Regions from separate parts of the Planctobacterium sp. AWM4_229 genome, predicted to be linked through region 3. Evidence: predicted binding sites of a transcription regulator. Region 3 holds the regulator's gene; each other region holds the start of a gene.

What was found. Region 3 encodes FNR, which switches genes on or off when oxygen is low (the NO sensors DNR and NnrR bind a similar motif). Its sites were predicted from a motif close to TTGATCTAGATCAA; they were not measured.
Region 1: a site for FNR is predicted at 1,478-1,491, ahead of trhP (prephenate-dependent tRNA uridine(34) hydroxylase TrhP). Genes of this name have one in related genera too.
Region 2: a site for FNR is predicted at 2,667-2,680, ahead of ACXAGP_RS17385 (cytochrome ubiquinol oxidase subunit I). Genes of this name have one in related genera too.

What each region holds. Positions count from the first base shown of each region.
Region 1 is NZ_JBSWWX010000008.1:131,877-136,148, forward strand. Features, by position in the region: gene ACXAGP_RS18215 (efflux RND transporter permease subunit) at 1-1,433, shown strand, start outside; gene trhP (prephenate-dependent tRNA uridine(34) hydroxylase TrhP) at 1,576-2,973, shown strand; gene ACXAGP_RS18225 (YfhL family 4Fe-4S dicluster ferredoxin) at 2,975-3,220, shown strand; gene ACXAGP_RS18230 (murein transglycosylase domain-containing protein) at 3,217-4,272, opposite strand, start outside.
Region 2 is NZ_JBSWWX010000007.1:342,345-346,616, forward strand. Features, by position in the region: gene cydB (cytochrome d ubiquinol oxidase subunit II) at 1-961, opposite strand, end outside; gene ACXAGP_RS17385 (cytochrome ubiquinol oxidase subunit I) at 958-2,544, opposite strand; gene ACXAGP_RS17390 (Tll0287-like domain-containing protein) at 2,749-3,324, opposite strand; gene ACXAGP_RS17395 (NAD(P)/FAD-dependent oxidoreductase) at 3,321-4,272, opposite strand, start outside.
Region 3 is NZ_JBSWWX010000012.1:28,915-33,186, forward strand. Features, by position in the region: gene ttcA (tRNA 2-thiocytidine(32) synthetase TtcA) at 1-637, opposite strand, end outside; gene uspE (universal stress protein UspE) at 758-1,690, opposite strand; gene fnr (fumarate/nitrate reduction transcriptional regulator Fnr) at 1,793-2,521, opposite strand; gene ACXAGP_RS20600 (sulfite exporter TauE/SafE family protein) at 2,557-3,222, opposite strand; gene ccoS (cbb3-type cytochrome oxidase assembly protein CcoS) at 3,223-3,402, opposite strand; gene ACXAGP_RS20610 (heavy metal translocating P-type ATPase) at 3,404-4,272, opposite strand, start outside.

The sequences.
Region 1 (4,272 bases), on a different contig from region 3:
ACGAGAATCAGTTTGGTGCCTTTATGTTGCCGCCTCCGGGCCTCAGCATTGAAGCGGGCAAACACGAGATGGTGGATGTCATCAATGAGCGCATGGATCCTTATCTCACAGGGGAAAAAGAGCCCAAGGTGGCCCACGACTGGTTAGGCATATTTGGTACCTTTGGTTTTATGGGCGGACGCGCGGAAGATCCGGATGATATTCAGGAGTTACTGGGTATTCTTAACTCTGAAATTCTGTCGGGCTTCCCCGATACCATTGCCTTTGCCCAACAATCGCAAATATTCCAGGGCTTGGGTGGTGGTCGCCGCATCGATATTGATATTCAGGCCAACGATGAAGAGCAACTGCTTACCGCCGCGCGAGTGGGCTTTGGTGCTGTTATGCAGGCATTGCCAAGCGCGCAAGCGCAACCCGTGCCTGGGCTTAATCTGGCGGAGCCTGAGCTGCGTTTATTGCCTTACGAGCGCAAACTGGCGGAATCTGGCTGGAGCCGTAAGGAAATGTCGCAAATAAGCCGTTCCCTGGGCAATGGGCTTTATGTCGGAGACTATTTTGATGGCCAAAAACGCTTGGATATTTTCTTGCGGGCTGAAGAGTGGAGTACGCCAGAAGAGTTGGCGTCTATGCCTTTGTTCACGCCAACAGGTGGGGTGCAGCCTGTTGGGGCGTTAGCAGAAGTGACCCGTACTGCTGGTCCGGGGCAAATTCGTCGCGTCGACAGAAAACGCACAATTACCTTGCAGGTAACGCCACCGGATGATTTGTCGCTGGAAGAGGCCATTGCCACCTTAAAAACCGAGGTAGACGATAAAGTGTTGGCGCTATTAGGGGATGAAGGGGCCGTAACCTATCGTGGTACTGCAGAGGCATTAACCGAAGCCATTACCAACATGAGTCAGAGTTTCTTGCTGGCGTTGGTGATCCTGTATTTGTTAATGTCAGCCTTGTTCCGTTCCTTCAAAGATAGTTTGCTGGTAGTGATGACCATCCCGCTGGCCACGGTAGGTGGAATTGCCTCACTGCGTTTAACGGACCTGCTTACCGGCTTCCAGCCACTGGACTTGCTCACCATGATCGGCTTTATCATCCTGTTAGGTTTAGTGGTGAACAACGCTATCCTGCTGGTATATCAAACCCGTGTTGCGGAGCGGGAAGGTATGGCCAGGGTGGCCGCGGTGGAACAAGCGGTACGCTTGCGCTTGCGTCCCATTTTGATGAGTACGCTTACCAGTTTATTCGGCATGTTGCCGCTGCTGCTTATTCCTGGGGCGGGTGCCGAGCTGTATCGAGGTATTGCTGCAGTAATTGTCGGCGGTATGAGTGTTAGCACTTTCTTTACTCTGATCTTCTTACCCAGCTTGTTACAGTTGGGCAAAAGTAAAGCAGAACAACAAAGCATCACAAACGCCGAGCCTGCTACCGCTTCTTGATATGATTATTTAATCGGCTCGCTCGATACGTTGAGCGAGCTTTTATGATCCAGATCAAACTTTGTGAGACTTTGCTCACTCTGGCATTGAGCCCCACAAGCGAACTCCCTAAAATGCGCGCCCTTGTTTAATTTTTGGGCGGATTTCTGCATTGCAAAGTTCTTCTTTTTCTCCTGAATTATTGTTGCCTGCGGGCAGTTTGCGCAACATGCGTTATGCTTTTGCTTATGGCGCGGATGCGGTGTATGCCGGTCAGCCCCGCTACTCACTTCGGGTGCGCAATAACGAATTCAATGCCCAGAATCTTGCCTTAGGCATTCAGGAAGCCCACGACTTAGGTAAAAAGTTTTATGTGGTGAGCAATATCGCGCCCCACAACAGCAAGGTGGCGAGCTATCTGAAAGACATTGAGCCTGTCATTGCCATGCAGCCAGATGCGTTGATCATGTCTGATCCGGGCCTCATCATGTTAGTGCGCGAAGCGTTTCCCGATATGGCCATTCATCTCTCGGTGCAGGCCAATGCGGTGAACTATGCCAGTGTCCAGTTTTGGGCCAAACAAGGCATAGAGCGAGTGATCCTGTCTCGAGAATTATCCCTTGAAGAAATCGCTGAGATCCGACAAAAAGTGCCTGATACTGAATTGGAAGTATTCGTTCATGGTGCCCTGTGTATGGCTTATTCTGGGCGCTGTTTGCTCTCCGGTTATATGAACAAGCGTGACCCCAATCAAGGCACCTGCACCAATGCGTGCCGCTGGCAATACGATGTACAGCCAGGGCAAGAAACCGAAAGCGGCGACATCGTGCATCAACACAAGCCCGATGCTGTAGAGCCTACCCTGGGTGCAGGCGAGCCTGTAAAAGAGGTGTATCTGTTGGAAGAAAAAGAAAAGCCGGGTGTGTTTATGCCGGCCTTTGAAGATGAGCACGGCACTTACATCATGAACAGCAAAGATTTGAGAGCCGTGCAGCACGTTCCCCGGCTGATGGAAATGGGGGTACATTCTCTAAAGATTGAAGGGCGCACTAAATCCCACTATTACTGTGCTCGTACGGCTCAGGTTTATCGTCAGGCTATTGATAATGCAATTGCGGGCAAGCCTTTCGATAATGCCCTGATGGCGAGCCTGGAAACCTTAGCCCACCGCGGTTACACCGAAGGCTTTTTGCGTCGTCATACCCATAGTGAATATCAAAATTATCACACCGGCAGCTCTGTTAGCGACAAACAGCAGTTTGTTGGGGAAATCTTCGGACGCTGCGAGCAGACGGGATTTGCCATTGTTGAGGTGAAAAACAAGTTCGCTCTGGGGCACTCATTAGAGCTAATGACACCCCAAGGCAATCATACCTTCTGTTTGCAAAAGATACTGGATAAATCTGGTGCAGAAGTGCCGGTGGCGCCAGGTAGTGGCCATCAGGTGCGTATTCCGGTGCCAGTTGATGGTCCGCTGGATTTTGCGTTGTTGTTACGAAATCTGGATGAAGGCACGAATACCCGTAACCCGTTTAAATCCGAATCGTTGGTAGAGGTGTGAAATGGCATTAAAAATCAAAGAAACCTGCATCAATTGCGACATGTGCATGCCAGAGTGCCCCAATCAGGCTATAAGCATGGGGGCCGAAATTTTTGAAATCGACCCGGCGAAGTGCACCGAATGCATTGGTCATTACGATGCACCTACCTGTGTCAGTGTTTGCCCGATACGTTGCATTGGCGTGGACCCGAATAATCAGGAAACTCTTGATGAGTTAGCCATTAAATACGTGGCGCTTACAGCTTAATACTGGCGTTTAAATGTCAGTACCTTCTCTATATAGCGGCGGCTCTCTGCTTTGGGGTGTTGATGGCGCAGCTTTTGGTACACTTGGCTGGCGCTGAGTTTGTTGATGGCATTGGTTGCCTGATCCCGCTGACTGCTAAAGGTTTTAAATACATTGCCCGCGCCGCCATTATAAGCGGAGATGGTGGCGTATTCACGGCTAAGTGTATTACTGATGTTCTTCAGATAAATATCATCCAAAATATGTAGATAGGCGGTGCCAATATCGATGTTATCTTCAGGACGAAACAACACCGACTGAGTAGGTTGGTCATTGCGTTTTTTGATGCGGGTGTAAACATCTTTGCCGGCAGACTCGGGAATAATTTGCATTAAGCCATAGGCATTGGCAGAACTTACCGCAAATGGGTTAAAGCTGCTTTCTGTTTCGATAATGGCGTAGATTAAATCGGCGGGTACCTGGTAGCGCGACGCTGCCGCCAGCACATATTTGGCATATTGTTTTTTGCGTAAAGTGTGATGGTCAGATATCAGAGGAAAGGTGACAAAGTGGTGCAGACCTGCTTCGGTGGTATCGGTTTTTAGCTGGGTAGCCAATAAGTACTCGGCAAAGCGGCCTGCCCGCCAGGGAAATCGAATCGCCACCCCTTCTTGATCCAGCACCTGGCCATGTAAAAAGGGTTCGCCTGTAAACTGCGGTGTTTCGTCGCTGAAGATATCCGTAGAATTGGGATCATCAGTAGTTAGCAGGGTGGTAATAATGGCTTCTCTGAGTTGAGTTTTATAGTCCTCAGCATTGATGGTTTCTACCGTCACGTAACCTGCGCGAAAATCAATAATGGCTCTGGCCTGGTAATCTTGGGTGTATTTAACGTAGGTATCATTATCGGGTATTTCAGTATCTTGTTCGCCCCACTTATCTTTAGCCTTACCACGCAATTCATCCAGCAGTTCTTTTAAGTTTTTTAAATCGTAAATGAGGGCTTGCGGATTGTTCTGGTACTGAACGGCTTTTTGCCTGGCGTAAGATTCTGCCACCTGACGGATATCGCC
Region 2 (4,272 bases), on a different contig from region 3:
GCATCGTGCTGCTTGGCATCAAAAATGGGAATAGCGAGAACCCTGCCGTAAGAATAATGCCAGTAATCGAAAGTGCACTTGAGGTAAAGGCAATGCCACTGCGACCTTTATAAGACGCCATGGCGCAACCAAGCCCACCTGCAATGCCTAGTATCGGGGCAACGATCATCCAAGGATAGGAGGCATAATTGGATAACCAAGCTCCACTGGCAATTTCCACTGTTTTGGTCAAAGGATTGCTGGTTGCCATAGTGTCGATACTGGAAGTAACAACGTATCCATCGACACCTAATGAAAGGTATAGTCCGGCCAATCCGAACAAAGCGACCGTCGCAAGAGAAAGTACTACTGAAACAGCTCTGCTGCGTTGATGCAGTACCCCATCGGTTTTAAGCTGAAGCCAGCTTGCACCGTGATTCAAAAGCATGGCTACAGATACCAGCCCTGCAAGCAAGGCGAAAGGCGTTAACAAACCAAAGAAACCGCCTGTGTAAGTTGCTTTGAGAGTGTCATCCAATTCGAAAGGTACGCCAAGAAACAAATTGCCGAAGGCAACACCAAAAATCAATGACGGTACGATGCCGCTGACAAAGAGTGCCCAGTCCCACGTTTGCCGCCATTTTTTATTGGTCAATTTGCTACGATAGTCAAACCCTAAGGGTCGCATCCATAACGCTATCAACGTCAATGCCAGTGCCAGATAAAATCCCGAAAAGGCTGTGGCATAGATAAGTGGCCATGCGGCAAATATCGCACCGCCAGCAGTAATGAACCAAACCTGATTACCGTCCCAGTGGGGCCCGATGGTGTTGATCATCACTCTGCGATCTTCGTCAGTTTTTCCTACCAATGTAAGCAGTGCGCCAACACCTAAGTCGAAGCCGTCGGTAACAGCGAAGCCAATTAATAGGACGCCGACTAATACCCACCAAATAATGCGTAGCATTTCGTAATCAATCATGAGTGTGCTCCCTGTGGTTTAGCGATAGCATTGGATGCTTCTTCAAGCGCCTTTTCTGATTCTGCGAAGGTGGCAGAAGGGCCTTTTCTGGCAAACTTCTGCATCAGGTAAAATGCCGCGATAAACATCACCGTATAGAATGCCGAATAAGCCACCATGGTGATCACAACATCAGAAACTGACAGATTTGAAACAGATGTATGTACTGGCAAAATCTCAGCAATAGACCAAGGTTGGCGGCCATACTCGGCAACAAACCAACCGGCTTCAGAGGCTATCCAAGGCAGCGGAAGGCTCCATAGTGCTGCTTTCAACAGCCAGCGTGGCTTAGTGATCTGGTGCTTCGTGCTGTAGTAAAACGCGAGGATAAATAGTAAAAGCATTGCAAAACCTGCTCCCACCATGATCCTAAAACTCCAGAATAGTGGTGCTACAGGTGGAATACTGTAATCGACGGCTTTATCAATCGCTTCTGGGCTGGGGTTGGTTATATCATCGGCAAAAGGCTGTAGCAGCATGGCATAACCGAGATCGTCTTTGTGGCGCTCGAAAACCGTCAACTCGGCTTCTGTAGCATCACCGGCCCTGACTTTATCAAGCAACGCAAAAGCTTCGATACCGGATAAGATACGCTCCCTGTTAAGGACTTTATGCTCTTTTAATCCCATTACCTCTTCATCTAATGAGCGTGTTGCGATGATGCCCATGGCATAGGGAATTTGCAGCGCATAATCAACACTTTCAGTCTCATCATTAGGTAATCCGATCACGGTAAAAGGTGCTGGTGCTGGATGCGTCTCATATTCTGCTTCAACCGCAGCCAATTTGACTTTTTGCACATCGCCAAGCTCGTATCCACTTTCATCACCCAGGACTATGACTGAAAGAATCGATGCCAAGCCAAAACTTGCAGCAATAGCGAAGGAACGTCTCGCAAATGCAATATCGCGACCTTTAAGCAGGTAATAGGATGAGATCGCCAGCACAAAAACAGCAGCAGTGACATAACCTGCAGAAACAGTGTGGACAAATTTGACCTGAGCGACAGGATTGAACATCACATCTGCAAAACTTGTCATTTCCATACGCATGGATTCAACGTTGAATTCAGCACCTACGGGATACTGCATCCATCCATTGGCAATTAGGATCCATAAGGCTGAAAAGTTAGAACCTAAGGCGACAAGCCAAGTGGTCATCAAGTGTTTCTCTTTAGACATTCTGTCCCAGCCAAAAAAGAATAAGCCGACGAAAGTTGACTCCAAGAAGAATGCCATCAATCCCTCAATGGCTAACGGTGCGCCGAAAATATCGCCCACATAGTGGGAATAATAAGACCAGTTCATGCCAAACTGAAATTCCATAGTCAGGCCAGTTGCTACACCGATGGCGAAATTGATCCCAAACAGCTTCCCCCAAAATTTGGTCATTTGTTTGTAGATCTCTTTGCCAGTCATCACATAAACCGACTCCATAATGGCCAACATAAATGTCAGGCCAAGCGTAAGTGGGACAAATATGAAATGAAACATGGCAGTCATGGCAAATTGCCAACGAGATAATTCAATTAGCGTCTCGTTCATGCTGTTTCTCCTTAAAGTATTTAATGCTGTAAAAACGGTTTACTGAACAGTCTTTTGCAGAACACGTGCCAATTAAATCTTTTAACGTAATATATTGTTTTTTAATCGTTTTTTAAGAAATATTATTCTACATCAAAGTGGTTTAAGTGGAGATTGCCAAAAGTGACACTGCTAGCTGTCACTTTTGGCAAATTTAAGGAAGGTTTATTCGTTTAACGACTTTGTCACTGTAAAGGCACCACGAATATCGTTAAGTGTAAATCCTGTGGCAAGGTCTTTAGGATACGCTTGTTTTATGGACTCACCCAGACCAGGTTCAATATTTTGTCCATGACAGGCAAGACATAATTGTCCTGTAAGGATAGCTTGCATATAGCAAAATTGATTATCCCTTAACGCTGTTGCAGTGAGACTATTTGCAGGCTTACCTGCCTTAAACTCGCGATCAAAAGCGACCAACATGTCATATTCCCAAGAATCTGCCGCATTTTTGCTGTTACGCGTTTTCAAGCTGGTGCGGGCAACATCCCAACCATCCGTTGATAACTGTGCGGCGATTTCAGGTGCTTGGTCTTTACAGACTTTTACCCCATTTTCAAATCCACCGGATTGCACAGCGGTCATCAAAGCTTGTTTTAGCATTTTCGCAAAGGCTGTTGATTTGGCTTTTGCCTGCACAGCGAGTTGTTCAGCGTCTTCTGGGCTAGTCTCACTCAAAGCGCTGCCACATGTAATGGCAGCAAGAACAAGAATCGCGGGCTTAGTAAGTTGGTACATCATTCAAGTCGCTCTATACCAAGTGCTTTTAACACATATTTCTCGTAAACCGGCTCACTAGTACCAGTCTTCATTTTTCGCATGAAGTACTTTTCAAAAGCAATTTTCGCCAAATGTACCCACTTCCCTTTTTTAAACCATGTAATGTTTCGTGGGGGTATTTGTGGCATAGCTACAAAGGCAGCACCTGTATCGCCCATGTCGGCTAGACAAATCGCATGCCATGTGCCTTTGGTTGACGGCTCTTTTTGATCAACGATGATCGCTTTTAAGTTGTGTGCAATTGCCGTCATCATGGTTTCAATCATGTAGCCTGTTTTCGGCGTACCTGTTGGCACAGGTGTTGTCTCAACCGGAGGAATCGCGACACACACACCTCCCGAAAATATGTTGGGATACTTGGGACTACGTTGGTGTTCATCGGTAATAACGAAACCTTTGGGATTGCATAATCCCTCAACATTTGCAACAGCATCAATGCCTGCAAACGGTGGGATCAGCATAGCGTGGTTAAAATCAACACTATGGTTAAACTCAACCTCACCTTTGCGGTTGAGTTCGGAAATATGCATAATTTTTTCGTCGACTTTATCGACTGTCGCGTTACATATCCACTTGATGTCTCGTGTTCTAAGCTCAGACTCCAGGAGTGCTTTCGAATCACCAACACCACCAAGACCCAGATGACCTATATAGGGTTCGCTGGTAACAAAATGAATTGGCACCTTGTGACGGATCTTGGCATCTCTTAGTGCTTTGTCCAATATAAATGCGTACTCATACGCAGGGCCGAAACAACTCGCTCCCTGAAACGCACCAACTACGACAGGCCCAGGTTTTGCCAATAGGGCTTCGAAGTCCTTATGGCACTGCACAGCGTGATCTAAGGTACAGATCGATTGAGTGTTGAATTCAGGGCCGGCACCTTCAATATTAGCAAAAACCAGTTTT
Region 3 (4,272 bases):
TGCAGGGAATGATTGGGAATTCCATTTTTTCCGCGTATTTGGCGATATCTTTTTCACTGGCATAAGCTAGTGGACGAATAACGATATTCTTGCCATCGTCGCTCACCAACTTGGGCGGCATAGACTTCATGCGGCCACCATGGAACATGTTGAGTAACAGGGTTTCCAGCATGTCATCACGATGATGTCCCAAAGCTATCTTGGTGGCCCCAAGTTCCTGTGCTGTGCGGTACAAAATGCCGCGTCTTAGCCTGCTGCACAAAGAGCAGGTGGTTTTACCTTCTGGGATTTTTTCTTTGACTATTGAATAAGTATCTTCGTTTACTATTAAATACTCGACGCCGATTTTATCCAGGTATTGCGGTAGCACATGCTCAGGGAAGCCTGGCTGTTTTTGATCCAGGTTCACCGCCACGATATCAAAATGGATAGGGGCGATATTTTTCAAGAACATCAAAATATCCAGCAGGGTATAACTGTCTTTTCCACCCGATAAGCACACCATCACCTTGTCACCGTCTTCAATCATATTGAAGTCGGCAATGGCTTTTCCAACACAACGACGCAGTCGTTTCTGCAATTTGTTGAAACTGTATTGCTGTTTACTTTTAGTGAGGTGATTAACTGCTTCGGACATCGACCGCTACTCTATACTTGTATGAAAAACATGCTGTAAAAATGGCGGCAGAGTATAACGCAAAAATCCCCCAAAGTAACATATTTGCTACTGTGGGAGATTGCAAAGTCGTTTAATTTATTAGAGCTTTACTGGGGATTCAAAACCTTCGGGTTTGAGAGCCAATACATCGCAGTCCAGCATATCTATGACATGTTCAGCGGTATTGCCAATCAGCGCGGCTGAAATACCTTGACGGCCAACCGTGCCGATAACAACGAGTTCTGCATCAAACTTTTTCGCGATTGCTGGGATCACGTCTTCCGGTAAACCTTCTTTCACATGGCAATGTGCCACATCCACGCCTAAATTTTCAGCATGTTGTTTCATACAGGCAACATGATGATCGTTGACTGATTGATTGTAGGTTTGCGGGTCGAATTCGGGGATCTCAATAGCAATATTAATGGGTGTGCCGGGGAAGGAATTCACCAGATGCACATGGCCTTTTAGAACGGTAGCCATGTCTTTACAGGTTTCAGTGATGCGCTTATTCAGTGATTGGTGAGCTTCGTCTTCTGTGCCGACATTGACCGCACCAAGAACAACACCATTTTCCGGCCAGGCATGATCTTTAACCAGTAATACGGATACTGGCGCTTTGCGCAACAGGTGCCAATCGGTGGGGGTGAATATGACTGATTTTAAGGTGTCGTGTTGCTGCGTGCCTTTGACGATGAGATCATAGTTCTCTGCCATGGCCTCCACAATAATGCTCTCATAAGGACGGTTGTGCCAGACAACTTTTACATCTACTTTGACGCTTTGGGCATTGGATTGTTGCTCAATCATGCCCACCAACCACTCCGTGCGATCATCAACTACCGCCTGTCGCATCATTTCACGTTCTTCAACAGACAACATAGTCGTCATGTCATAAGAAAAATCGTAGATGCTGAGAAACGCAGTGACGCTTCCGTCACATTTGTTAGCCAATTCAAGCGCTCGCGCCAGCGACTTTTGTTGCTCCTGGGTCGGATCAATAACAGCCAAAATTTTGTTAAAACCACTCATAGCCATTTCCTGATGTAATAAACGAACACTCTTAGTGTAAGAAAAGCATCAAAAATTTGCCACTATGAGCCTTGTTCTGGATCAATTAGGTGCTGATTTTTCTCACTTGCATTCAGGAGAGAAGGTTTTACTTTTTTCTTCCAGCAGTTGCGTATCAAGGATATTGATAAGTTTACCTTCCACTGAAAGCAAACCTTCCTTGTTGAATTTAGATAGTAAGCGAGAAATGGTTTCTACCGTTAAACCGAGAAAGTTGCCGATTTCGCTACGAGTCATGGTTAAGCGAAATTGGGTGGCGGAAAAACCACGTTGATTGAAGCGCAGCGACAACGAATGTAAAAAATAGGCCAAACGTTCTTCGGCAGTACGTTGATTGAGCAACATAAACATCTGTTGGTCTTGTTTAATTTCAGCACTCATTAAGCGCATCAGTTGTTTGCGCAGGGCGGGCAGTTCATCAGCTAGATTGTCTAGCGTAGCAAAGGGAATTTCACATACCATGGAGGTTTCAAGCGCATGAGTTACAGTTTGATGTGCTTCTTCAGACATGCTGTCGAAACCAATAACTTCACCCGGTAAATGGAAAGCCGTGATCTGCTCTTCACCACTTTGACTGATGGCATAAGATTTAAAGGAGCCTGAACGGACGGCGAACAAGGAGGTAAGCTTATCGCCGGTTTCAAACAAACGCTCGCCTTTTTGAATGGGGCGCTTGCGTTGAATGATATCGTCCAGTTTATCTAGCTCGTTATTGCTTAAATTAAACGGTAAGCAGAGTTGACTGAAACTGCAGTTTTGACAATTTAGAGGATAGCGAGCTTGACTTACCATTTAAACAAAAGGCTCCTTGCAATAATTTAAGCGTACTATAAATGATGCTGTAGGCTTTGTGCAATGATAAAGGCACCATAAGCAACAAGTGCCAGTGCAATTATCTGTTTTGTTCGGGGGGCTTGTGTCACAGCCAGCAATTGTTTAGCGGACAGCGCCAGTAATAAGGTGGCAGGTAATGTGCCCAAACCAAAACACATCATCAAAAACGCACTATTTACGGCATCACCTGTTGCCATGCTCCATGCCAGTGTTGAATATACCAGCCCACAGGGTAACCAGCCCCAGATCAGGCCATAGGGCAGTGCATGCAATGGTGTTTTAAAAGGAACGAAGCGTTTTGCGATGGGGGATATCTTGCGCCACAACCGTGCGCCTGCTGATTCAAGCTTTGAAAGCACTCGCCACCAGTTGCCGATATAAGCCCCAAGTAACACAAGCATAATGCCACTGAGTAGTTTAAGTAGCGCGATGCCTGAGCCAATTTGATGGCTGAATACCTGGCCTAGCGCACCCGCTATTAGACCCGCCGCACCATAGCTCAGGATACGTCCCAGATTGTAAGACAAAGCGTAAGGTAGCAGTGGTTTGTTGTTTGGAATTGCATAGTTTAATCCAGCAATAACACCTCCGCACATGGCACTACAATGCACGCTACCAGCAATGCCTATGAGAAAGGCAGCAGCAAATTCTGGTAGCACTTAGAGTTTGTCTTTAGGTCGTGAGGCTTGGGCGTCTTTAATGTCATCGTCAAACAGAATACTGTGACCGTGGCGTTCCAGGTCCTTAAATTGCTCACTTTTTACAGCCCAGAAAAAAATTGCGATGGCCACAATCACCAGAATGATGGCAATGGGGATCAAAACGTAAATAATACTCATATCAAGTCTCTTTTTTCTTGCTAATTCTAAGCGAGTTAAATGTCACAATGAGTGAACTCAACGACATACCTATGACTGCACCCCAAGGAGGTAATAGCCCGGAAACTGCAAAAGGTAATACCAATAAATTATAACCCAATGCCCAGGCGAAGTTTTGCTTGATAATGCGTTGGTTTTTTTGGGCAACTGATAACAGTGCTGAAATAGCAAAGAAGTTGTCTTTCAGCATAATGATATCCGCGGCATTTTGAGCAAAGTCGCTGGCGCCATTTACGGCCACGGAAATATTAGCACCAGCCAGTACCGGAGCATCATTAACGCCATCACCAACCATTAGTACAATATTACCGTTGTGCTGTAAATTTTGTAGGTAGTCTAATTTTTGCTCTGGTTTCATGCTGTGTTGAAAACCAGCAAGTTTGAGCTTTGTGGCCAGGTCAGACACTTTGCGTTCATTGTCACCGCTGAGTAACAATGTGTTTTTGCTTTGGAATTTATTGAAAAATGACTGCACGGCTTCTCGAAGTGCATCTTCTAAGGAAAAACTCGCTATCAGCTCGTAGTTATCACCTGACTGACGAGCAAGATAAACATCGGCACCTAATTGATTGGGATTTTGTGTGGTAAATTCCGGATTACCAATACGGTATTTCTCTTTGTCGATTTGTCCTTCGATACCGGCTCCCGGGTGAACTTCTATGCCTGAACAAGTTAGCTTTTCATCACTTGTAAATGCCTTGGCGATAGGGTGCTCGGAGTGTTCTTCTAATGATGCAGCAATGCTCAGAACCTGCTCATCTGCAAGGGAACTGTGGTTTTTCCAGTTAACGATGCCCGGAGTTCCCTTGGTTAAGGTCCCGGTTTTATCAA